DNA from 2 places in the Virgibacillus sp. GM2-2 genome. Region 2 is predicted to be linked to the other one. Evidence: riboswitches for the same ligand, from Rfam matches in the RefSeq annotation. Region 2 holds a riboswitch; the other holds the start of a gene.

Region 1 (12,891 bases), on a different contig from region 2:
AAATCACGTCAAATTGGAGAAGCACGTCAGCAAAAGCAAATACAAGAAAATCGTGGTGAGCAAACGAAAGTTAGCTTAGATGATCTGTTCGAGCAAATCAAACAAGGCGAAATGAAAGAAATTAATGTCATTCTCAAGGCAGATGTTCAAGGATCTGTTGAAGCATTGGCAGGATCACTACGAAAAATTGAAGTTGAAGGTGTAAAGATCAAGATTATCCATACAGGTGTAGGTGCGATTACAGAATCAGATATTATTCTTGCGTCCGCATCTAACGCAATTGTGATTGGGTTTAACGTTCGTCCTGATGCTAACGCCAAAAAGACAGCAGAATCTGAGAAAGTGGATGTTCGCTTACACCGTGTCATTTATAAAGCAATTGAGGAAGTAGAAGCTGCAATGAAAGGTATGCTTGATCCAGAATTCGAGGAAAAAGTAATTGGTCAAGCCGAAGTACGCGAGATCTTTAAAGTGTCAAAAATAGGAACTATTGCTGGTAGCTATGTGACTGATGGTAAAATTACACGCGATTCAGGCGTACGTGTGATTCGTGATGGTGTTGTACAATTCGAAGGTGAGTTGGATACACTTAAGCGTTACAAAGATGATGCAAAAGAAGTTGCACAAGGTTACGAATGTGGTATTACAGTTAAGAACTTTAACGATATTAAAGAAGGTGACGTAATCGAAGCTTACGTCATGCAAGAAATCGAACGTAAATGATTGTCGTTGCTGAAATAGAATGTATGTTGTACAACACACATTCATTGAAAGATAAACGTTCTGTACTAAAAAAATTGATGAATCGGTTGAGAACTGATTTTAATATCGCAATTACGGAATTGGAATACCATGATTTATGGCAACGAACAAAATTTGGAATTGTAACGATTTCTACAAGCTATACGCATGCTGAACAAGTGATCCAAGAAGTGCTGCGTGTTATGGATGAGTATGGTGAATTAGAACGGACTATTACCGATGTAGAACGATTATAATTTCCTAGCAAACAATGAAACGGCAAGTAATAGTTCGTTTCATAATTAAGAGGTGACTTTAATGAGTGAAGTTCGCGCAAATCGTGTTGCAGAACAAATGAAAAAAGAGCTTGGAGAAATCATAAGTAAGAAATTAAAAGATCCACGCGTTGGTTTTGTTACTGTAACAGATGTTGAAGTATCTGGTGACTTGCAACAAGCTAAGGTTTTTATTTCTGTTCTTGGAGATGAAAAACAAAAACACGACACATTAGTTGGTCTAGCAAAAGCTAAAGGGTTCATCCGGTCAGAAATTGGTCAACGAATTCGGCTACGTAAGACCCCGGAGCTTGTTTTTGAATTTGATGAAGCGTTAGAATACGGTAATCGAATTGAAGGCATTTTACGTGATCTAAATAAAAAATAAGCAGAAATATAATGGAAATCTGGCACCTGTTTGTTGCAGGGTCAGATTTTCCCATGTAAAAATGGGGGCATTTTTTTATGAATGGTATTTTACCTTTATGGAAGCCAAAAGGATTGACATCACATGATTGTGTAAGTAAAATTCGGCGGTTATATAAGACTAAAAAAGTAGGTCATACAGGGACACTAGACCCAGAAGTTGAAGGTGTTCTTCCAATTTGTATTGGACAAGCTACTAAGATTGTTCCATATTTAACTGATACGAAAAAAGTTTACATAGCTGAACTATTCCTAGGTACTTCCACCGAAACGGAAGATGCTCATGGAAATATTGTAGAGACGAAGGAATTTACCAATACTCCTTCTATTGATGAAATTGAAGAGATGTTAAAGAGTTTTAAAGGCAATATCGTTCAAATTCCACCAATGTATTCAGCAGTCAAAGTAAACGGTAAAAAATTGTATGAATATGCCCGTGCAAATCAAGAAGTAGTCCGACCGACACGTAATGTTACAATACATGATATCGAATTGCAATCGGTGGATGGTAATCGAATCCAGTTAAAAGTTGTTTGCTCAAAAGGAACTTATATTCGAACACTATGTGTAGATATTGGACAAGCATTAGGTTATCCAGCACATATGTCGGCATTAGAAAGAATAGAAACTGGTTCATTATCAAAAGAAGATACATTTACATTTGAACAAATTGAAGAAAATGTTCAACAGAACAAGCATTACCAATTATTACTTCCAATGATTAAAGGGTTAAATCATTTGGATTCAATTTCTGTTGATAACGATACATGTAAAAAGGTTCTTTATGGTCAAAAATTACCGAAACCTATGGTAGAATTAAAAACGAATCCATTTATTATTTTATATAAGAAGGAAATACTAGCGATCTATCAAATTCACCCAGATAAACCAGACCAAATAAAACCTGTCCGCGTTTTTCCTTTAGATATAGAGAAGTGTAGGTGAAAACATGAGAACGATTGAATTAACATATCCACATTCATTAGGTATAAAGGAGCTTCAAGAAACAGTCGCAGCAATTGGTTTCTTTGACGGTATTCATAAGGGACATCAAAAGGTAATAGAAACAGCAGTCAAAAAAGCTAAAGAATCTGATATGGAAAGTGCAGTCATTACATTCCACCCGCATCCATCGGTTGTATTAAAAAAAGAAAAAGTTCATGTTCAGTACATTACACCAATTCGTGATAAACAAGAAATACTGCAAAAAATGAATGTAGATCGATTATATATTATTACGTTTTCAAAAGAATTGGCGTCACTTAGCCCACAAGAATTCATTGATCATTTTATTATCGGCCTAAATATTAAACATGTTGTAGCTGGATTCGATTTTTCATACGGCCACAAAGGTGAAGGAAATATGCGTATCATTGGTTCGCATACAAGAGAAAAATTCACTTATACAACAATTGATAAAGTGGAACTTGAAGATGAAAAAGTGAGCTCAACAAAAATTCGCTCTCTTCTATCGAGTGGTAATGTTGAAAAAGTTTCCGAACTTTTAGGTAGAAAGCTAGCGGTCTATGGAACAGTTATCGACGGGGAGAAACGAGGTAGAACAATTGGATTTCCTACCGCAAATTTAAAGGTAAATGAAGATGCATTGTTACCAAAAATTGGCGTGTACGCAGTAAAGGTGTTGTATAAAGGTGAGGTGTACGAAGGAATGGCAAGCTTAGGCTATAAACCTACGTTTCACGCAAACGAATCGAAACCAACACTTGAGGTAAATATCTTTGACTATTCCAACGATCTTTATGGAGAAGAACTACAATTGGAATGGTGGAAGTATATACGTGACGAAGAGAAATTTGACAATGTTACCGAATTAATTGAAAAAATAAAAGATGATGAGGTAAAATGTCGCAAGTATTTTTCCAATCAATGAAATTTATAATATCACTTGCAATTTAACTCAATTAGATGTACGCTTAAGAACGTAAAACCATTGCTTGGCAATTCGACACTCCGACGATTGCTAGGGAATTGGGGCTATGAAGAATAATAGGAGGTGAACCTAAATGGCTATCACTAAAGAGCGTAAGAATGAAATCATTAATGAGTATAAGGTTCATGAAAATGATACTGGATCTCCAGAAGTACAAATCGCTGTACTTACTGCAGAAATCACTACGTTAAATGAACATTTACGTACGCACAAAAAAGATCACCATTCACGTCGTGGTCTACTTAAAATGGTTGGTAAGCGTCGTAACTTACTTAACTACCTACGTAACAAAGATGTTACACGTTACCGTGAACTTATTAAAAGACTTGGTTTACGTCGATAGTTATTCAAAAAGCGGGAGAAATCCCGCTTTTTTTATATTCTTTTGTTTGTGGCATGCTTGTAAACAGCCGCCTATGCTTTTCTTTGTCTAGCAACGGCTCCTAGAAGCTGCCGTCATAAGCAATGAACACGTCGAGCACGAAACCCTTGTGCTCTACGATTCCTTGCTTATGCGTCCGCTTCTAAACAGTCGCCTACGCTTTTCTTTGTCTAGCTTCGGCTCCTAGTGGCTAGCAAATAGATGGTTATGATGAAAGTACGGATAGACCACCGTACTATTCACATTCCCATCTATTTGTACACCACTAAACAGTCGCCTATGCTTTTCTTGTTTACATACGAACGGTTTATCGCTAAAATGAACTTTAAGAGCTTTTGAAAGGAGTATACAATTAAATGGCAGAAAAAAAATTATTCTCCACTGAAATTGCTGGTAAAACTTTTTCAGTTGAAATTGGAGAACTCGCAAAACAAGCAAATGGAGCTTGTATGATTCAATATGGTGATACGTCCGTATTATCTGCTGCGACAGCATCAAAGCAGCCAAAAGATCTACCCTTTTTTCCATTAACGGTAAATTATGAAGAACGATTATATGCAGTTGGTAAAATTCCAGGTGGTTTTATTAAGCGCGAGGGTCGTCCAAGTGAGAAGGCTATCCTAGCATCACGTTTAATCGATCGTCCAATTCGTCCATTATTTCCAGATGGATTCAGAAATGAAGTGCAGGTAATTAGTACAGTAATGAGTGTTGATCAGGACTGTTCATCAGAAATGGCAGCTATGGTAGGTTCGTCAATTGCACTTAGCATTTCTGACATCCCTTTCAGTGGACCAATTGCTGGTGTTATTGTTGGACAAGTTGATGGCGAGTTTGTTATTAATCCAACAATTGAACAACAAGCAAAAAGTGATATTGAGCTTACAGTTGCTGGAACAAAAGAGGCAATTAACATGGTAGAGGCAGGAGCAAACGAGGTACCTGAAGAGGTTATGCTTGAAGCAATCATGTTTGGACATGAGGAAATAAAAAGACTCGTTGCATTCCAGGAAGAAATAGTAGCTGCTGTAGCAAAGGAAAAATCAGAGGTTAAACTTTTTGAATTAGACCAAGAATTAATGAAAAAGATAGAGGATGAATCGAAAGACAAGTTAGTTGCAGCGATTCAAGTACATGAAAAGCATGCTCGTGAAGCTGCTATTGAAGAAGTTAAAGCTGCAGTTGTTGAGGCATATGAAGAGGAAGAAGAAAGTGTAATTAAACAAGTTAAATCTATTCTGGATAAAATGGTTAAGGATGAGGTAAGACGTTTAATTACAAAAGAAAAAGTTCGTCCTGATGGTCGAAAACCAGATGAGATTCGTCCGCTTTCATCAAGAATTGGTGTATTACCAAGAACACATGGATCAGGTCTATTTACACGTGGACAAACACAAGCTTTAAGTGTATGTACGTTAGGAGCATTAGGTGATGTTCAGATATTAGACGGATTGGATCTTGAAGAATCAAAACGTTTTATGCATCACTATAATTTCCCTCAATATAGCGTCGGAGAAACTGGACCAATTCGTGGACCAGGACGTCGTGAAATTGGCCATGGGGCTTTAGGTGAACGCGCACTTGAAAAGGTAATTCCATCTGAAACTGAATTCCCTTATACAATAAGACTTGTTTCCGAGGTTTTAGAATCGAACGGCTCTACTTCACAGGCTAGTATCTGTGCTAGTACTTTAGCAATGATGCATGCAGGTGTTCCAATTAAAGCACCAGTCGCAGGTATTGCAATGGGTCTTGTTAAATCAGGTGATGACTATACAATCTTAACGGATATACAAGGTATGGAAGATGCGCTAGGAGACATGGATTTTAAAGTTGCAGGAACTAGTAAAGGTGTTACTGCACTACAAATGGATATTAAAATCGATGGACTTTCAAGGGAAATTTTAGAGGAAGCACTTACTCAAGCCAAACAAGGTAGACAACATATTTTAGGTCACATGACAGAAACAATCGATAAGCCTAAAACAGAGCTTTCTGAATACGCACCTAAAATCCTAACAATGTCTATTAATCCAGATAAAATCCGTGATGTTATTGGACCAAGTGGTAAACAAATTAATAAGATCATTGACGAGACTGGCGTAAAAATTGATATTGAACAGGATGGAAGTGTCTTTATATCTTCTACTGACGCTTCAATGAATGATAAAGCGAAAAAAATTATTGAAGATTTAGTACGCGAAGTTGAAGTTGGACAAGTTTACCTGGGTAAAGTAAAACGCATTGAAAAGTTCGGTGCTTTTGTAGAAATCTTTAAAGGTAAAGATGGACTTGTTCATATTTCAGAATTAGCTGAGGAACGTACAAATAAAGTTGAAGATGTAGTGTCCATTGGTGATGAAATTATGGTGAAAGTTAAAGAGGTTGATCAACAAGGTAGAGTTAACCTTTCACGTAAAGCTGTTTTAGTGGAACAAAAAGAAAAAAGCGAAAAATCACGATCATAGTTAGTTAATAATGAATGAAGAGGCTGGAGAACCAGTTTCTTTTTTTATTTGTTAAATATTAAGTGTGAAAAGTTTTCGCTTTTAACTTGCCTATGTTTTTCTATCATAACCTGTCCTTTCTTTTCATATCATGGAATGTGAGGAGGGAATGAGTATGCATAGATTAGTTATTCAAGGGCTTATACTTTTTTTATTAATTTTTATATCGTTTAATCACCCAATGAACCCTTTTAAATCGGAAAAAATTACTACCTTTTCTAATGTTCAGCAAGTAATAAAGAAAGAAGATCCATTATATACTGAAATTCAGCAGAAGAGTACTGGCTTCAAAATCCCCCCTCAGAACGCGGTTATTGATAAAGTTTGGAAAAAAATACCTGGTCTTAATGGCAGAGAAGTCGATGTTGATAAATCATACGAAAAAATGAAAAAAGAGGGAGAATTTAATAAAAATCTACTTGTTTTCAATGAGATTTCTCCAGAGGTATCATTAAATGATTTACCACCTGCTCCAATATATCGTGGAAATGCGAATAAACGAATGGTATCTTTTTTAATTAATGTATCCTGGGGTACCGAAAAAATTCCAGGAATACTAAAAATATTAAAAGAAAATCAAGTGAAAGCAACTTTTTTTGTTGAAGGAAAATGGGCAAAAAATAATGCGAAATATGTGCAGATGATAGATGAACAAGGCCATGTTATTGGTAACCATGCATATAACCATCCAGATATGACGCGAATTTCTGAACAAGAAATACATGAGCAAATTAAAAGTACAAATGATACAATACAAGCAATAACAGGCGAAAAGCCAACATTATTCGCTCCACCTAGTGGTAGTTTTACAAACCAAGTCGTAGCAATAGCTGATGGCTACAAAATGAATACTATTCTATGGACTGTCGATACCATTGATTGGAAGAATCCATCCGTATCTGTTATGATGAATCGAGTAATGCCAAAGCTTCATCCTGGAGCAACCATTTTAATGCATCCAACTGATGCAATCGTACGTGGGTTGGATGAACTTATCGCTGGAATTAAAGAAAAAAATTATCAAATTGGTACAGTTGAAAAATTACTGTCAGAAAATCGGTTATCAAATAGGTAATATTGAGCGTAAAATAGGAGGACTAACAATTGATTGAGAAACATACATGTAAAAATGGACTAAGAATTGTCCAAGAAAAAATACCTGCCGTAAGATCAGTAACGATAGGCATATGGGTACTAACAGGTTCACGAAATGAAACAGAAAAAAACAATGGAATTTCGCACTTTCTAGAGCATATGTTTTTTAAAGGTACTGAAACGCGATCTGCGAAGGATATAGCTGAAGCGTTTGATGCTATTGGTGGTCAAGTAAATGCATTTACATCTAAAGAATATACTTGTTTTTATGCGAAAGTATTGGATAACCATAAAGATTATGCATTAGAAATACTTGCAGATATGTTTTTTAATTCATCATTTGATGAAGATGAAATGGAACGTGAAAAGAAAGTTGTGTTAGAAGAAATCAAGATGTATGAGGACACACCAGATGATATTGTACATGATTTATTATCACGCGCATCTTATGGTGAACATTCATTGGGCTATCCAATATTAGGGACGGAAAATCACTTAAAGTCATTTAAACCAGATACACTTCGATCCTATATAACGCAAAGATATACGCCTGATAATGTTGTAATTTCTGTCGCAGGTAACGTTGATCAATCATTCATCGATAATGTAGAGTCTTGCTTTGGAAAATATGAAGCAGATCATGATAAAACTCCATTGATTAAACCTGAATTCCATGCTGGTAAATTAGAGCGGAATAAAGAAACTGAACAGGCGCATTTATGTATCGGATATAACGGATTACCAGTTGGTGATGATTACACCTTTAGCTTAGTAATCATGAACAATGTTCTTGGAGGTAGTATGAGCTCACGCCTATTTCAAGATGTTCGGGAACAAAAAGGGTTAGCATATTCAGTGTTTTCTTATCATTCCTCGTTTCTTGATAATGGACTGTTAACTATTTATGCAGGTACTGGCAAAGAGCAGTTACCACTACTTCAGGAGACCATTTCAAGCACTGTAAATGAACTAATAACGAATGGTCTTACTGACAAAGAATTGAAAAATAGTAAAGAACAACTTAAGGGAAATCTCATGCTTAGTCTTGAAAGTACAAACAGCCGTATGAGCAGAAATGGTAGAAATGAATTATTATTAAAACGGCATCGCACGCTTGACGACATGATAAAAGAAATTGATGCTGTTAATCATGATTCTATTCGTAAGATTATTGATACCATTTTTAATACAAAACCATCAACGGCACTAATTGCACCAAAACAAAATAATTAGTTAGTAAATAACCTATGCAATGACATAGGTTATTTTTTTTGTCATATATTTATAATACCGATACAAAATGAGGTGAGTGTAATGCGGTATAAAGAAATAAGTGGAAAAGAAATTGTAAATGTGAGTCATGGTTCTAGGCTCGGGGTTCTTGGTGCGACGGATTTAGAAATTGACGAGAGAACTGGTCAAATCAGGTCTTTTATCATTCCTAACTACAAATGGTTTGGTTTAAAAAAAGAAGGAGCAGAAACAAAAATTCATTGGAACTCCATAAAAAAAATTGGAGAAGATATGATTATGATTGAAACGGACTAGTTTTTGCCACGTCATATTTTATTTAGTTAGGAGGCTGAGACAAAACTAAAACTATTAATTTAAATAACGAACAATGAATTGTATTAGCTCCGGAAATATACTTAGACTCCTTGAAAAAGAAAATCACTTTTTCTGCGTGCGATGCTTTTTCAGGGTAGCTTTCCTTGTCCTGCGGGAAGACAGGCATTGGTGAGACCCCACAGTGCGTCTATTAAGGAAGGCCGACTAAAAACGTCCTTTGCGGACAACGTCGGCATACCCCTTGCCGGGGCAAGGAGGCTCACCAGCCGCCCGCGGAAAGCGAGTATATTTCCGGAGCGAGTTATTTGCACTAATTATCTTATGTTCGGATTTTCTTTGATAAAAATAGTTTTGTCCTGGCCTCTTTTTTAAAAGATAAAAATCTATAAAATCTGTCCAGCGCAAGCGGACTGGACACTCGAGACATAAACAGTCTACTTCCGTGTGGTAAAAACCACCACACTGCAGCGTTCTGCTTATGCTTGTCGTGTCTTTCAAGTCGCTTGCGCTTTTTTCTTACAGCTTACTCTGACAACGTGCTAATATTCAGAAATAACCTTGACTTTTTATCTTGTTAAATGTAGAGTATTGTTTAACATTTTAATATGAAATTTTTCTTATCCAGAGAGGTGGAGGGACTGGCCCTTTGATACCTCAGCAACAGGTTTATAAAACACTGTGCTAATTCCAGAAGCGTAAAGCTTGAAGATAAGAAAGGGAAATCAGCATAATAGCCAACCCTCTTCTTACTTGAGAAGAGGGTTTTTTTATAACGTTAGAAAGATCTTATATGAAAATACATCGGAATTCGCTATAAGGTGAGGTGAATACCGAGTTTTTCTAATTTTTTCTTAGCTATTACTCACTTACCGAAGCGAAACACATAAGCTATAAAGAAATGATTTGAAAAAGGCATTTGTATAACAAGGAGTGTATAACGAATGGGTTACTCAATAGCTGTAATAGGTGGAGATGCCAGATATATTGAACTAATTCGTCAACTTCAACAAGTTGAAAATACGACTATTTATTTAATAGGTTTTGATAATCTAGATCAAGGATTTACAGGATTAAAACAAAAAGAATTCTCTGAACTAGACCCAAGTGAATTGGATATGGTAGTTTTACCTGTTACAGGAACTGATGATAACGGAGTGATTGAACCTGTTTTTTCCGATCAATCGATTCAATTAACAAAAGAGTGGGTTCAACAATTAAAAAGTACTGCAATTATATTTACAGGCATAGCAAATGACTATTTAACTTCAATAACAGATGAAACAGATCGACGTCTTGTAAAGTTATTTGATCGTGATGATATTGCAGTATATAATTCAATTCCAACTGCTGAAGGAACAATTATGATGGTAATTGAACATACTGATTTTACGATTCATTCCGCTAACTTACTAGTAGTTGGCTATGGTCGTGTCGGAAAAACGGTAGCGAATAAGTTTGCTGCTCTAGGTGCCAATGTAGCAGTATGCGCTAGAAAGTCAGAAGATTTGGCACGCATTACGGAAATGGGTTTTAAAGCCATTCCTTTTGATCAACTGTCACAAAATACAGCGGACTGCGATATTTTAATTAATACGATACCATCTCAAGTTATTACGAAAGAATCAATTCAATACTTACCATCACATGGATTGATTATTGATTTAGCATCTAAACCAGGTGGAACAGATTTTGACTATGCAGAAAAACGTGGGATTCAAGCAATACTTGCGAAAAGTTTACCTAGTATTGTTGCCCCTAAAACTGCGGGTAGAATTTTGGCTGATGTCATTAAACAGTTTATAACGAGTAAGGAGGAAACAGTATGAGTTTAGTAGGAAAACGAATTGGTTTTGGTATCACAGGATCACATTGCACGTATGATCAGGTTTTTCCACAGTTAGAGAAATTAATGAAGATTGGTGCAGAGGTCGTGCCGATTGTAACGTATACCGTGAGATCTACAGATACGAAATTTGGTGATGCAGCTGATCATATCGAAAAGATTGAATCGATTACTGGAAAAAAAGTAATTACTACAATGCCAGAGGCAGAACCTTTAGGACCAAAAGAACCGTTGGATTGTATGGTTATCGCACCATTAACGGGTAATTCGATGAGTAAACTAGCTAATGCTCTAACAGACTCCCCTGTACTGATGGCCGCTAAAGCAACTATGCGAAATAAAAAGCCAGTAGTATTGGGTATTTCGACGAATGATGCACTAGGACTTAACGGCGTTAACTTAATGCGTTTAATGGCAAGTAAATATATTTATTTTATACCGTATGGCCAAGACGATCCGTATAAGAAACCAAATTCGTTAGTTGCACATATGGATACATTAGTGGATACAGTTGAGTCAGCTTTATTATTCGAACAAATCCAACCAGTTATAGTTCCTTATCAAGAAAATAGCGGAGTATAGACTCCAAATAGAAATTAGTTGTATGACAGAGGTGGAAAAATGAAACTATTAGTTCAAAAATTTGGAGGCACTTCATTACAATCACCAGCAAGTATTTCAAAAGTCATCGAACATATAAAAGAAGCAAAAAATAATAATTTTAAGCTAGTTGTAGTTGTTTCAGCATTAGGTAGAATGCCAGACCCATATGCTACTGATACGTTATTAAGTCTCATCGATCGAAATGTACCTTATCATGAAAGTCGTGAAACTGATCTTCTTTTGTCATGCGGTGAAACAATTGCAAGTGTTGTAATAGCAAACGAACTTCGAAAAAATAAATTAAAATCGATTGCATTAACAGGTGCCCAAGCAGGAATTCTAACTACCTCAGATTTTACGCAAGCAAAAATTAAAGGAATTGATACATCTCGATTACTAGAAGAGCTGGAAAAATATGATGTAGTAGTTGTTGCAGGTTTTCAAGGCCAGACATCAATTGGAGAAATAACAACAATTGGAAGAGGTGGCAGCGATACAACCGCTGCTGCTCTCGGTGTTGCGCTTAACGCCGAAAGAGTAGAAATATTTACCGATGTAAATGGTATCATGACTGCTGACCCGAGAATTGTTAAAGCTGCTCGGCAACTTAAATCGGTGACATATACAGAAATTTGTAATTTAGCATATCAGGGTGCAAAAGTTATTCATCCCCGTGCAATTGAACTTGTAATGCAAGCAAATATACCACTCCATGTGCGATCCACTTATTCCAGAGAATCAGGCACATTTGTATCCAACAATTCTATACACGAACTTCCAGATCAACTGATTACAGGTATTGCACATATGACCTCTATGACTCAAATTAAAATAAAAGAAAGGGAAGAAATGCATCGTCTTCATTCAGAAGTATTTAAAGTTCTAGCGGATGGGGGAATTTCGGTAGATTTCATCAATATATCTCCAACAGGATTATTATTTACAATACCTGCTATTCACACGGATTTAGCTGTAAGTTGTATTGAAAATTTAGGATTTGAACCACAAGTAATAGAAGACTGCGCAAAAGTTTCTGTAGTTGGAGCCGGGATGACAGGAGTACCTGGCATTGCTTCTAAGATCGTGCACGCACTTACAGAAGAGGAAATTCAGATATTACAATCAGCTGATAGTCATACTACGATATGGGTGTTAATTCATGAAAATGATGTCTTGAAAGCAGTAAATGCTTTGCATGAAACCTTTAATCTCAGTCAATTAGTTGAACCAGATTTGATAACTGGTTTTTAAACTGCTAACAATTCGTTAGCAGTTTTTTTAATAGGACAAGCTAGAATTGTTCATACTAGTAATTAATAAGGATAATAAATTAGAGGAGTGACCGTAAATGAACAACAATCCATCGATGGATAAAGATAAGAATCAACAAGATGATGAAAACAAATCTTCTTTAGTGGAGAAAATCCAGCAGCTTGGTCAATCAAATGTGGCCCAATCACCAGATTCAAATATTCACGTGTTATCCATTATAGGGCAGG
Region 2 (12,026 bases):
CTTAATAACTTCCGCGACACCAGCTAAAGCATCTTCCTCGTCTGAACCAGTTGCAGAAACTGTAATTTCAGCACCTTTTGGAACACCTAAAGACATGACGCCCATAATTGATTTAAGGTTAACTGTTTTACCGTTATAAGAAACCTCAACCTCTGATTCAAATTGACCTGCTTTATTAACTAATAAGGTTGCTGGACGTGCGTGAACACCAGTATCAGCAGTAATTGTAAATTTTTGTTCTTTCACGAGAATTTCATCCTTTCCACACTTCTTTATAATACTTAACAATACATTTTTTATACAAAAAAGTAAACCCGTAGGCACTTTGACATCTATAAATACCATTATCTTATAGAAAATTTGTTTTTCAGAAAACGTTGTGATAACGTTATTTAGGAGTAAATGATTTAACAGGAGGAAATTACATGAGTGTACATATAGGCGCTAATAAAAATGATATTGCTGATAAAATTTTATTACCTGGTGATCCGCTTCGAGCTAAATATATTGCGGAAACTTTTTTAGAGGATGTAACCCTGTACAATGAGGTTCGGGGAATGTACGGATATACTGGAACCTATAAAGGTGAACGCGTATCTGTTCAAGGAACAGGTATGGGGGTTCCATCAATATCCATTTATGTGAACGAATTAATTCAAAGCTATGATGTTCAGAAATTAATCCGTGTTGGAACATGCGGTGCAATCCAAAAGGACGTTAAGGTACGTGACGTTATATTAGCTCAAGGTGCTACAACAGATTCTCAAATCAACAGAATGGTATTTGACGGAATCGACTATGCTCCATTAGCTGATTTTGACCTTTTGAAAAAGGCTTTTGACGTTGGATTAGAGAAAGAGATGAATTTACGTGTAGGAAATGTATTTACGAGTGATACATTCTATCGTGATAACGCTCAGGAACTTAATGAACTACTTGCGAAGTACAAAGTGTTAGCAGTCGAAATGGAAACATCTGCACTTTATACACTTGCTGCTAAGTTCGATCGTCAAGCATTATCTGTTCTTACAGTATCTGATCACATTTTAACTGGTGAAGAAACATCATCTGAAGAACGTCAAACTACGTTTAATGAAATGATGATTGTTGCATTAGAAGCTGCAATAAAATAGTTTTTTAGCCGATAGATACATTCATCTATCGGCTTTTTTATGATAACGTATAGCTTTAAAGATATCAGTATAAGCGTGTCCTTAAAGCTTGGTGATGAGTCAAATTTTCTAATAACGCAAATCCATGAATTTTATCTAGTCATGTGATAAAATGACCGATATATATCAGCTAGCATGACATATACTAAGAAATACAACAGGTGAAGCAAAGAAGGGATGGATTTCCATTTCATGGACTTATTTTTAAATTTTCCGCTATGGGCTGCATTGGCAGCAATTGTTTTTGCACAAGTTGTTAAAATCCCAATTCGGTTTGCCGTTACAAGAGAATTTAAACCAGGACTCGCTTTTAGCACTGGTGGTATGCCCAGCAGTCATTCAGCAGCAGTTGCTGCTCTATCTACTGGAGTAGGAATTGTTGATGGTGTGACGTCTACAACATTTGCAGTTGCATGTGTATTTAGTATTATTATCATGTTTGATGCTTCAGGGGTTCGAAGGCAAGCTGGTGAGCAGGCCGTACTGTTAAATCAGTTAATGAAGGATTTTCACAACTTTATGGAAGGCGCAAAGGATTGGAATCAAAAAGCTGAATATGAAAAACGTAAAGAACTGAAAGAATTACTTGGTCACCAACCAATAGAAGTATTCTTTGGCGGTGCTTCTGGTATCGGAATTGCGTTTTTACTATATTTGTTATATTAAAAAACTCGGCATTCGCCTATCTTATAGCGAGTGCCGAGTCTATCTTATTAGGTCTACCATAACTTATATTTACTGACATTACTAAAAAAGATGAGCCTACTAAAGCTCATCTTTTTTCATTAACTTTTAATAATTTGATCTCGGAATACTTGCAATGCTTCATTATTATTTAATTTTATTAGTTCTTTTTCGGTAATTGATCCATCACCCATTTTAATAATACGAACCTCTACTTCTTTTTTACCCCAGTGCTCATAAACGTCAGCAACAGTTGGATAATACAAATCGATTTTATGTCCATTTATCGCGCTACCTTTATCAGCGACTACACCGTATCCATAACCAGGAATCCACATAATCGTACCAATTGGATATACATCCAGATCAGCTGCTATAGTAGAATACAAATCTCTTTTCACTTCAATACCTGAATACGTAATTCCATACATTGGATGATCTGGCGTTTTACCAGTTGATTCAACTCCTGCTGTATAACCGGTCGCAAGAACCGTAGCACTTGGATACTGTTCAAAATTCATTGCTTCCTCAATTGTCTTTGGACCTTCTATTTCATCACTTGAAATATATCGTTTTTGTTCTTTTTCTAAATTCAACGTTTTTTCTTTTAAGGCCGTTTCTCGTTGATTAACAGTCTCCCCTACAAAAGGAGTAAACTCTTGAGACTTTTGCTCCGCCCAAACATGAACATCTTTGAAAGTTATGTTTGAAATGGATGATAATGTTGCGTAAACTGCAGTGAAAAATAATAGAACCATTGCACTTCTTCGTAAAAAGTTTGCTGTTTTCATTGATAACACCTCATTGGTAGCATTAAAATTTTTATTTAACGGTTTGTTTGTTATAAGATAAATAACTACCTACCTGCACAGTGTTACCAATTTAATAATTAATATACTCAGAAAATACGAAATCTCTAGTTAAAATCTTGTAAAAAGGGCCGTCCGAGTAAGGATAGCCCCTTTAATTAGTTTTTATCTAAAGTCCACACACGATCATGATTTGAATTTTGCGGGAATTTTTCTCCTGCCTTTAGTTTAATAATCTTTGGGTCCTTTACCATGCTGCCTGTTTCGCCAATTTCCATATATACACCATTATTTGGAGCCTTTTGTCCAAATCTAAAATGACTGAATTCACCCATCTTGCACACACTCCTTATTAACTTTTTTCTTCCATTATTCTTTTCTAATTTATGTTGATTATGCACAACCGTTAGAAAAACTCGACATTCGCCTCGTCCTTAATAGCGAGTGCCGAAGTTTTTCTTATAAGGTCTACCATAACTTTCTGACGTTATAAAAAAATCAGAAAAACACCGTACTAATAGCTATCATACGTAAGTTATTAATGGTATCATTTATCAAATCAAGAAAAATAGCATACCAATCTTTATGCATTGGTATGCTAGTTGACATGGCTATTCGGTTTATTAGCTAATATGAGTTAATATGGTTGCCTATTTAGTTTACACGTAAAGGTTTTCGAATATGTTTTTCTAGTAAACAAATCTCCGCTAAGTCCTCGATGATGGCACTAGCTGTTGGGTTACCACCTGCTCCAGGACCCTTTAAAAGAAGCTCACCTAGAAGATCCGTTTTGATATGAATTGCATTATCTACACCTTCTATAGAAAACAGTGGATGTTGTTCGTCCAGGTCCAGAGGTTTAATACTAGCATTTAGTTGACCATCAATTTTTTCTAATGAAGCAACGAGTTTAACACGTTTACTTTCAGTTGCTTTTTCTCTGAAATCTTGTTGTGACACCTGTGTAATCCCTAGTCTTTCCACTCCACCCCACACTGGTTGTGTACCATGAATCAATTGACTAAGAATCATTAGCTTGTAAAATGCATCCCATCCTTCTACATCATTCGTTGGATCTGCTTCAGCGTAACCAGCTTGTTGAGCATTTGCTAATGCCTTTTGAAAAGAGATATGTTTATTACGCATTTCTGTTAACACATAGTTGGAGGTTCCATTTAAGATAGCTTCGATTTTTACAATTCGATTAATTCGAAGCAACTGGTTAATCGTTCGAATTACTGGAATACCACCACCAACTGCCGCTTCGTACACGAATTTAACACCATTTCGTTCTGCTAGTTCAATAAGCTTTTCGCCTTCATGGGCAATTAGTTCTTTGTTAGCTGAGATAACATGTATTCTGTTTTCTAAAAATTGAAGGATGTAATCTTTTGCTGGATCTCGGCCAACGATTGCTTCGACAACTATATCCAAATGTGGAATTGAGAGAATGTCATCTAACTGTGTTGTAAGCATAACGTTCTTACCAATTGACCGTGGCTTACTTGAATTTTTAACAAGTACGCCAACAACTTCAACTTCCGTACCTAGAACTTGTTGTAGCTGTTGTTGATGTGTATGAATTGCCCTATAGACGCTGCTGCCAACTGTTCCAAGACCCAACAATGCTACTTTAATCGTCATGTAAACACTCCTTTAAAATCGGCCCCCACTTTTCGTATTCTACAAGAAATCCATCATGACCAAAATTTGTATCAATTTCATAAAAATCTTTTGGATTGTGCACTAGCTTCCTGACCTCTTCTGGCGGATATAACAAATCTCCTTTAAATGCAAAAGCATGGATAGGAACGTGCAAATTTTCGAGTGCCTGTTTCCATCCGCCCCTATTCCGCCCTATATCATAGTTATCCATCGCTTTTAATAAATATAGATAACTGTTTGCGTCAAATCTTGATGCAAGCTTCTTTCCCTGATAATCGAGGTATGACTCTATTTCAAATGTATGGTTCTCAAGCCCTGATTTACAAGATGTTACTTGCTTTCGTGCGAATCTTTCATTATAAAGTTCTGCCGACCGATACGTGATCATCCCGATCATTCGAGCTATTCCTAATCCATTTGCTGGTGGATTTTCGGAATCATAATATCCATTACACCATGCTGGATCAGTAGTAATTGCTGTTCGAGCAACTGCATTGTATGATATCGCATAGTCACTTAAATAAGGAGTCACAGCTATCGGAATAAGTTTCTCGACAAAATCAGGATACAGTAACCCCCACTCCAAAACCTGCATACCTCCAAGTGAAGCACCTATGACTGCCCTAACACGTTTAATGTTCATCAACTGTAGCGCTTGATACTGTGCTTTAACAATGTCACGTACTGTAATTAATGGAAAGTCAGCACGATACGGACACTGATTCGCCGGATTTATACTAACTGGTCCGGTTGAGCCGCTACAACCGCCAAGCACGTTCATCGTAATAACCTGCCAATGCGAGGTATCAATCCACTTGTTTTCACCGACAAGCCCAGACCACCATCCAGGCTGTTTTTCACTTCCAACTGTAATGTGATTTCCAGTCAATGCATGACAAATGAGCAAAACAGGAGCTTCCTTTGAACCCGCACGTTCAAAGGCAATTGAGATGTCTTTCAACTTTTGTCCGGATTCAAGTGTTAGTGAAGCCATTTGAATAGTGCCATGTTCAGCCGCTGTATTGATGTTCGTATGTTTCATCGAGATCCTCCGTATTACAATTTCTGTTTTTCAAGACTTGTCGCAATAGATATTGCCTGATCAAGTGTTTCAATCAAATCGCGGATAGATTCGATACCAACTGAAAGCCTAACAAGATCTGGTGTAACACCGGTTGTTTTCAATTCATCATCACCTAACTGCTGATGGGTAGTTGTTGCAGGATGAATAATAAGCGATTTTGCATCCCCAACATTTGCAAGGTGGGACCACAGTGAGATGTTATCAATAAGGGTACGTCCAGCTTCCTTTCCTCCTTTGATACCAAAATTCACAATCGATCCGAATCCTTCATTAAAATATTTTTTCGCCGTTTCGTGGGAAGGATGATTTTCTAAACTCGGGTGCGTAACCCAGTCCACTCCTGGATGATTCACTAGATAACGAGCAATCTGTTCCGCGTTCCGATTATGTTCCTTAATCCTTAAATGGAGTGTTTCAAGCCCTTGTAGTAATAAAAATGCATTAAATGGACTAAGACATGCCCCTAGATCACGTAACAATTGGACCCGGAGTTTTGTTATGAATGCTACACCTTCAAGATCAGTGGCATAGCGCAAACCATGGTAGCTTTGGTCTGGTTCTGTGAATCCAGGGAATTTTTCCGAATTGTAATCAAATTTTCCACTATCTACAACCAAGCCTCCTATGGAATTCCCGTGACCGCCAATCCACTTTGTTGCTGAATGAACAACGATGTCTGCTCCATAGTTTATTGGTTTACATACATACGGTGTTGCGAACGTATTATCAATGATTAATGGTACACCCGCTTCATGCGCAATACCTGCAACCGCTTCTATATCAAGAATATTTAAGCTCGGATTTCCGATAGTCTCAGCAAATACCGCCCTTGTTTTTGGAGTAATGGCTGTTCTAAAATTTTCTGGATCAGATTGATCAACAAATTTTACATGAATGCCGTATCTCGGAAGCGTTGTGGAAAACAAATTATACGTGCCACCATACAAATTGGCTGATGCAACAATCTCGTCCCCTGCTCCAGCAATATTCAAAATTGCTAAAGCAATCGCTGCCATTCCGGAAGATGTTGCTACAGCTGCTACACCGTCTTCCAACAATGCAATTCGCTTTTCAAGAACATCAACAGTTGGATTGCCAATGCGTGTATAAATATTACCCTGCTCTTGAAGCGCAAATAATTGCTGTGCATGATCAGTATTATCAAATACATAGGAACTCGTTTGATAAATTGGTACCGCTCTGGAGCCTGTTGTCGGATCAGGCTCCTGTCCCCCGTGTAACAAAATTGTTTCCAATTGGTAGTTAGCTTTTTGTTCGCTCATTTATTATTCCTCCCCATTATTTATAAAATTGTCTTACTTCCAAACTTCTTTTGCTATATCAACGATGAACTTTAATTTATCCCATTGTTGTTCTTCCGTTAAAATATTTCCGTGATGTGTGGAAGCAAATCCGCATTGCGGGCTTAAACATAGTTGACTTAAAGGAATATACTTAGATGCTTCTTTTATTCGTTCTATTACTTTCTCTTTATCTTCTAGTTCACCACTTTTTGATGTAATCGTCCCTACAACGACCCTTGCTCCATCATTTGGTACATGTTTTAACGGCTTAAAATCACCGGAACGATCATCATCATACTCTAAGAAAAATCCGTCCACTTTTTCCTTTGCTAGTAGTGTTGGTGCAATATGTGCATAACTCCCTTTAAATGCCCATGTCGATTTATAGTTTCCACGGCACAAATGCGTTGTAACAGCTAAATCATCAGGTTTATCTTCCAATACGCTATTGATTACATGGAGTGCTAAATCTATTAATTCCTGTCTTGAGTAACCTGGTTCATAAGGGGCAAGACTGTCCGCATTTAGTCCGGCAATATATACATCATCAAATTGTAAATAACGTACGCCTGCTTCGTAGAATGCTTTAACTGCCTCCCGATAAGCAAGAACAATATCATCTGCATATGTTTCTAATGTCGGGTAAAGTTTCGAGTCACGAATACCTAAGTGAAACAACTGGTTTGGACTTGGTATCGTTTGTTTGGCTACAGCACGCCCGTCAACGATCTCATTGAACTCGATAAAGTCGTTGATAAACGGATGGTTCGCATTAAATGATAGCTTACCAACATTCCGGATATTATACCTTTCCGTCTCTTCACCTTGAAAAACATAGCCTTGGTCAGGGACAAATCCTTCGATACCATTTAAGTGCTCCAAAAAGTCCAAGTGCCACCAAGAACGTCTGAATTCACCATCTGTAACAGCCTCAAGTCCTACTTCAATTTGCTTGTCAACAATTCGCTTAATTTCTTTCGTTTCAACTTCACGTAACTGTACAGCATTGATTACGCCTTCTTTAAATTGTTTTCTTGCTTCATGTATGCTTTCTGGTCGTAATAAACTTCCCACATGATCTGCACGAAAAGGTGCTTTTGTTAAAGTAACCGTCATTTCAATTCCCTCTTTCATTCAAATTTTTACGCCGTTTGATTTCGAACAAGCTATGTATTATTCACACGAAAAAACCCCCTTCTTATATAAGAAGAGGGTTGGTCACCAGACTAGTTCTCTTCTTATCTTCAAGCGTTACGCTTCTGGAATTAGCACAGTGTTTTAAAAACCTGTTGCTGAGGTATCAAAGGGCCAGTCCCTCCACCTCTCTGGATAAGAAAAATTTCATATTTAAATGTTAAAAGCTATATTACATACGATATGATAAAAAGTCAAGAAGAATTCTGAAATTTTTTAGAATATGAAAAAAGAGCGTTTCCCAAAATGGTTAACGCTCTATAGACTAAAACATTTGATATCCGCTTTTTCTCAAAAATTTTATAACGAAACCTGAAATAATCGTTCCAATAAATCCTGAACTTAAAATAATAATATCTACTGGGGTAACTTCCATTAATTTAGTAAATGCTATCGAGAGTGATCCCGAAAGATCAGTAAAATAAGATCCAGTAGAAATATCATCAACAATTATTAATACGACAAACGGATAAATAAATGCCATTAACCAGGTTCTACGTAAAAGCATGTTTAGTATAAATGCAAGTCCAAAAAATATTACTAAAAAGAGTAAGATGGACATGATAAGTTGAATCACTGTGTATCCTCCCTCGTACAGTCATAATCACATGTTATATTTTATCGGAAAACGTAGAAAAAGCAAAGGCAGCAACTTTGCCTTTGCTCGGAAAAATTAATTAAAAATATTAAACTTACCTTTTTTAAATAAAAGTCCTGGTCCACCCAGCTTTAGTAGGTAGCGATTATCGATTACTTTTTTCATTACAGTTGCTTTCCAACCAAACATCTTGCGACCATTTAACACAACACCAATCGCATCGTCATGCCCTAATGATGCTACAGTACCAAGAATCTTTGGTTCAAAGCTTTCCACTTCACCTTTTCCTAGTGCAATTGCTTTCACATTATGTGCAACAGCTTCAGCCATTTGGATAGCAATTTGGGCAGTTGGTGGAAACGGACGACCACTTTCTTCATTCATAATCAGTGCACAATCACCGACAACAAATACATCATCATAATCTGGAGCACGCATATCACTACGAACTTCAATTTTACCGCGGTTCGTTTCGAATCCTGAATTTTCAACAATAGAGTTAGCACGAACTCCGGCAGCCCAAACTGTAGTCATGGTTGGAATTTCTTCAAGCTTATCATTTTTTTCAAATACAATGCTGTCTGGTTTACATTCCTTCAGCATCGCTCCAGTTATAAATTCAACACCACGTGCTTCTAATGAATTCATTGCATATTCAACTAGATCAGGATCAAATCCTGGAAGAACGGTTGGCGCACCCTCAACATTAATAATGCGAACTTTGTTCTTATCAATATCATATTCCTTACACAGCTCAGGAACACGGTTTGCTAATTCACCAACGAATTCAATGCCTGTGAAACCACCACCGCCAACAACGATATTTAGTCGGGCGTCGTTCGGTTCCTTTTCATTATTGTACATAGCAAAATTATATTCAATATGCTCTCGAATCAAACGAGCACTATTAATACTACCAATTTTGAACGCATGCTCATCAAGACCAGGGATACCAAAAGTAGCAGCTTCAAAGCCTAATGCAACTACTAAATAGTCATAACTCAGCTCTCCACCCTTAAGCTTTACTTTTTTCTCTTCTGGCTTAATAGAAATTACTGTATCTTTGACGAAATTTACTTTGCTCATGTTGATAACTTCTTTTATTGCAATACGTGTACGATCCTGATGCAATGTTCCAGCAGCGTTTTCATGTAACCAAGTGGTTTGGTAATGATAGTCGTGCTTGTTAACTAATGTAATAGTTGCTTCGTTTACCCCCAAAGATTTTTGCAGATTAACTGCAGTCATAATCCCACCGTACCCGGCACCTAAAATAACAATATTAGGCTTACTCATCTCTCTCATCACTTCCATCTTTTAATTTCGTACATTATCATGTATTACGATGTTTGTGACATATTTCACGAATGATTGCATAAAAAAAGAGTCGAATTATGTATTATTTTGTCACATAATCGTAATGTAAATGTCTAAAAACAATCTTAGCCCCTTTTCTCTATACTTTCAACCCTTAATTTTATGTTATAAAATTTAATGTTTTCGTAATTTTATCGCTTTTGTTATCAAAAATACACATAGCCTGTCTTTTTGTGATAATATAGGCATGATGGGAAAATTGAAACTGTTTAATGGGGGAATTTACCATGTCAGATAAAGTGTACGATGTTACCATTATAGGTGCAGGTCCAGTTGGCTTGTTCACTGCCTTTTATGGTGGAATGAGGCAAGCAAGTGTTAAAATTATTGAAAGTTTACCACATACTGGTGGGCAGCTTACTGCTTTGTATCCAGAAAAATATATATATGATATTGCTGGATTTCCGAAAGTCGGTGCGCAAGAACTTGTTGATAGCTTAGAAGAACAAGCAAACATGTTTGATCCGACGATTGTGTTGAATCAAGCTGTTGAGAAGGTTGAACGTCTAGACGATAACACAATTAAGTTAACATCAGATAAAGAAGTGCATTATACAAAGACAATGATCATTACAGCCGGAAACGGAGCATTTCAACCACGTCGTCTTAACGTTGGTGAATGCGACCAATTTGAAGGCATCAACTTACACTACCATGTAAAAGACATGAGTCAGTACAAAGATCAGAATGTCGTACTGCTTGGTGGAGGAGACTCCGCGGTTGACTGGTCGCTTATGCTAGAACCAATCGCGAAAAGCGTAACACTAGTACATCGTAGAGATAAATTTAGAGCACATGAACATAGCGTGGAAAAATTAATGGAGTCTAGTGTTAAAGTTTTGACACCTTACGCTCCAAGTGGAATTACAGGTACAAATCGCATTGAACAGCTTATTTTAGAAGAAGTTAAAGGCGATAATGAAGTTGTATTAGATGTTGACTCTGTGATTTGTAATTACGGCTTTGTTTCATCGCTTGGTCCAATTAAGGAATGGGGCTTAGAAATTGAAAAGAACAGCATTGTCGTTAACTCAAAAATGGAAACCAACATCCCTGGAATTTACGCAGCAGGAGATATTTGTACATATCCAGGAAAAGTTAAACTAATTGCCACTGGATTTGGCGAAGGTCCAACAGCGATTAATAATGCGAAAGCGTATATTGATCCGAAAGCTAGATTGCAACCAAAGCATTCGACGAGTATGTTTTAAAATATGAGAGTCCGGGCACTGATGATGGTGCCCGGGTTTTTTTGTATGTCAGGCAGGATGGTGTTGGATTGCTTGAATTTTTTGGTTGGCTTGTATTTTTGGAATTCAGCCAGTATTTCATGTGAATTGGCTGGTATTTTTTCAATATAGCCAGTATTTTTGATATCCGGCTTGTATTTTGAAAATTTCGCCAGTATTTGTTTGAGAAACGTATTTTCATATCTATAATCTATTATAATCAACTTTTTAAAACTAAAAAGCAGGATTTTAACCCCTCCTTCTTGAATAGTACTGTATTCAACTAAAAAGAGGTGACATAAATGAAAACAAAAGAAAGGCAACTACCTGCAATTATTTCCGCTTTAGAAGCTTTGCTAATACGGTTGCCAGTTAATCATCAACGTCGTAATCAGATTGAAGATGACTTGCGAAAATATAAATCTGGCTTTCGTGGTGAACAATCCATCGAGTACGACCTCAATTTCTTAACTGCAACTGATTATCTCCACTTTCCTGGTTTACGCCTACCATTCAAAAATGCATTATTCTTCCAAATCGATTCTTTATTACTAACTCCTCACTGCATCTTTCTATTAGAAATAAAAAATACTTCCGGTACTATCTTTTTTGACAAACAGACGAATCAAATGATTCAGACTCTCGATGGTAAGGAAAAAGCTTTTCCATGTCCCATTCAACAAAGTAACCGTCATGTTACGCAATTGAATGAATGGTTGCAAAAAAATGGATTCACAAATATTCCTTTAGTAAACTTTGTTGTATTTACAAACCCCTCTACAATTCTAAAAACGTCTCCTGATAACCAATCTATTTTTGAAAAAGTATGTAAATCCCAAATCATTCCGAACAAAATAAATGACGCTCGTGCTCTGTACCCTCACACAGTGTTAGACTCAAAGCAAATAAG

Evidence for each region. A riboswitch is a leader RNA that binds a small molecule or an ion and turns the genes downstream of it on or off. The one in region 2 is predicted to bind S-adenosylmethionine.
Region 1: it holds a riboswitch for S-adenosylmethionine, as region 2 does, so the genes downstream of both, dpaA (dipicolinic acid synthetase subunit A) here and ACY9Z2_RS18615 (5-methyltetrahydropteroyltriglutamate--homocysteine S-methyltransferase) in region 2, are expected to answer to the same signal.

The regions. Positions count from the first base shown of each region.
Region 1 covers NZ_JBUZWC010000003.1:47,989-60,879, reverse strand. The annotation lists gene infB (translation initiation factor IF-2) at 1-723, shown strand, start outside; gene ACY9Z2_RS05325 (DUF503 domain-containing protein) at 720-998, shown strand; gene rbfA (30S ribosome-binding factor RbfA) at 1,060-1,404, shown strand; gene truB (tRNA pseudouridine(55) synthase TruB) at 1,482-2,387, shown strand; gene ACY9Z2_RS05310 (bifunctional riboflavin kinase/FAD synthetase) at 2,392-3,333, shown strand; gene rpsO (30S ribosomal protein S15) at 3,467-3,736, shown strand; gene ACY9Z2_RS05300 (polyribonucleotide nucleotidyltransferase) at 4,132-6,243, shown strand; gene ACY9Z2_RS05295 (polysaccharide deacetylase family protein) at 6,398-7,357, shown strand; gene ACY9Z2_RS05290 (M16 family metallopeptidase) at 7,387-8,610, shown strand; gene ACY9Z2_RS05285 (YlmC/YmxH family sporulation protein) at 8,692-8,925, shown strand; SAM riboswitch class I at 9,561-9,661, shown strand; gene dpaA (dipicolinic acid synthetase subunit A) at 9,888-10,772, shown strand; gene dpaB (dipicolinate synthase subunit B) at 10,769-11,371, shown strand; gene dapG (aspartate kinase) at 11,411-12,643, shown strand; gene ACY9Z2_RS05265 (ClpP family protease) at 12,741-12,891, shown strand, end outside.
Region 2 covers NZ_JBUZWC010000027.1:1,029-13,054, forward strand. The annotation lists gene ACY9Z2_RS18575 (phosphocarrier protein HPr) at 1-246, opposite strand, end outside; gene deoD (purine-nucleoside phosphorylase) at 426-1,133, shown strand; gene ACY9Z2_RS18585 (divergent PAP2 family protein) at 1,365-1,838, shown strand; gene spsC (stationary phase survival protein SpsC) at 1,958-2,647, opposite strand; gene ACY9Z2_RS18595 (YjzC family protein) at 2,824-3,000, opposite strand; gene ACY9Z2_RS18600 (homoserine dehydrogenase) at 3,320-4,309, opposite strand; gene metX (homoserine O-acetyltransferase MetX) at 4,299-5,372, opposite strand; gene ACY9Z2_RS18610 (O-acetylhomoserine aminocarboxypropyltransferase/cysteine synthase family protein) at 5,387-6,697, opposite strand; gene ACY9Z2_RS18615 (5-methyltetrahydropteroyltriglutamate--homocysteine S-methyltransferase) at 6,731-7,834, opposite strand; SAM riboswitch class I at 7,954-8,054, opposite strand; gene ACY9Z2_RS18620 (YuiB family protein) at 8,178-8,489, opposite strand; gene ACY9Z2_RS18625 (NAD(P)/FAD-dependent oxidoreductase) at 8,586-9,806, opposite strand; gene ACY9Z2_RS18630 (NAD(P)/FAD-dependent oxidoreductase) at 10,115-11,098, shown strand; gene ACY9Z2_RS18635 (hypothetical protein) at 11,095-11,340, opposite strand; gene ACY9Z2_RS18640 (nuclease-related domain-containing protein) at 11,419-12,026, shown strand, end outside.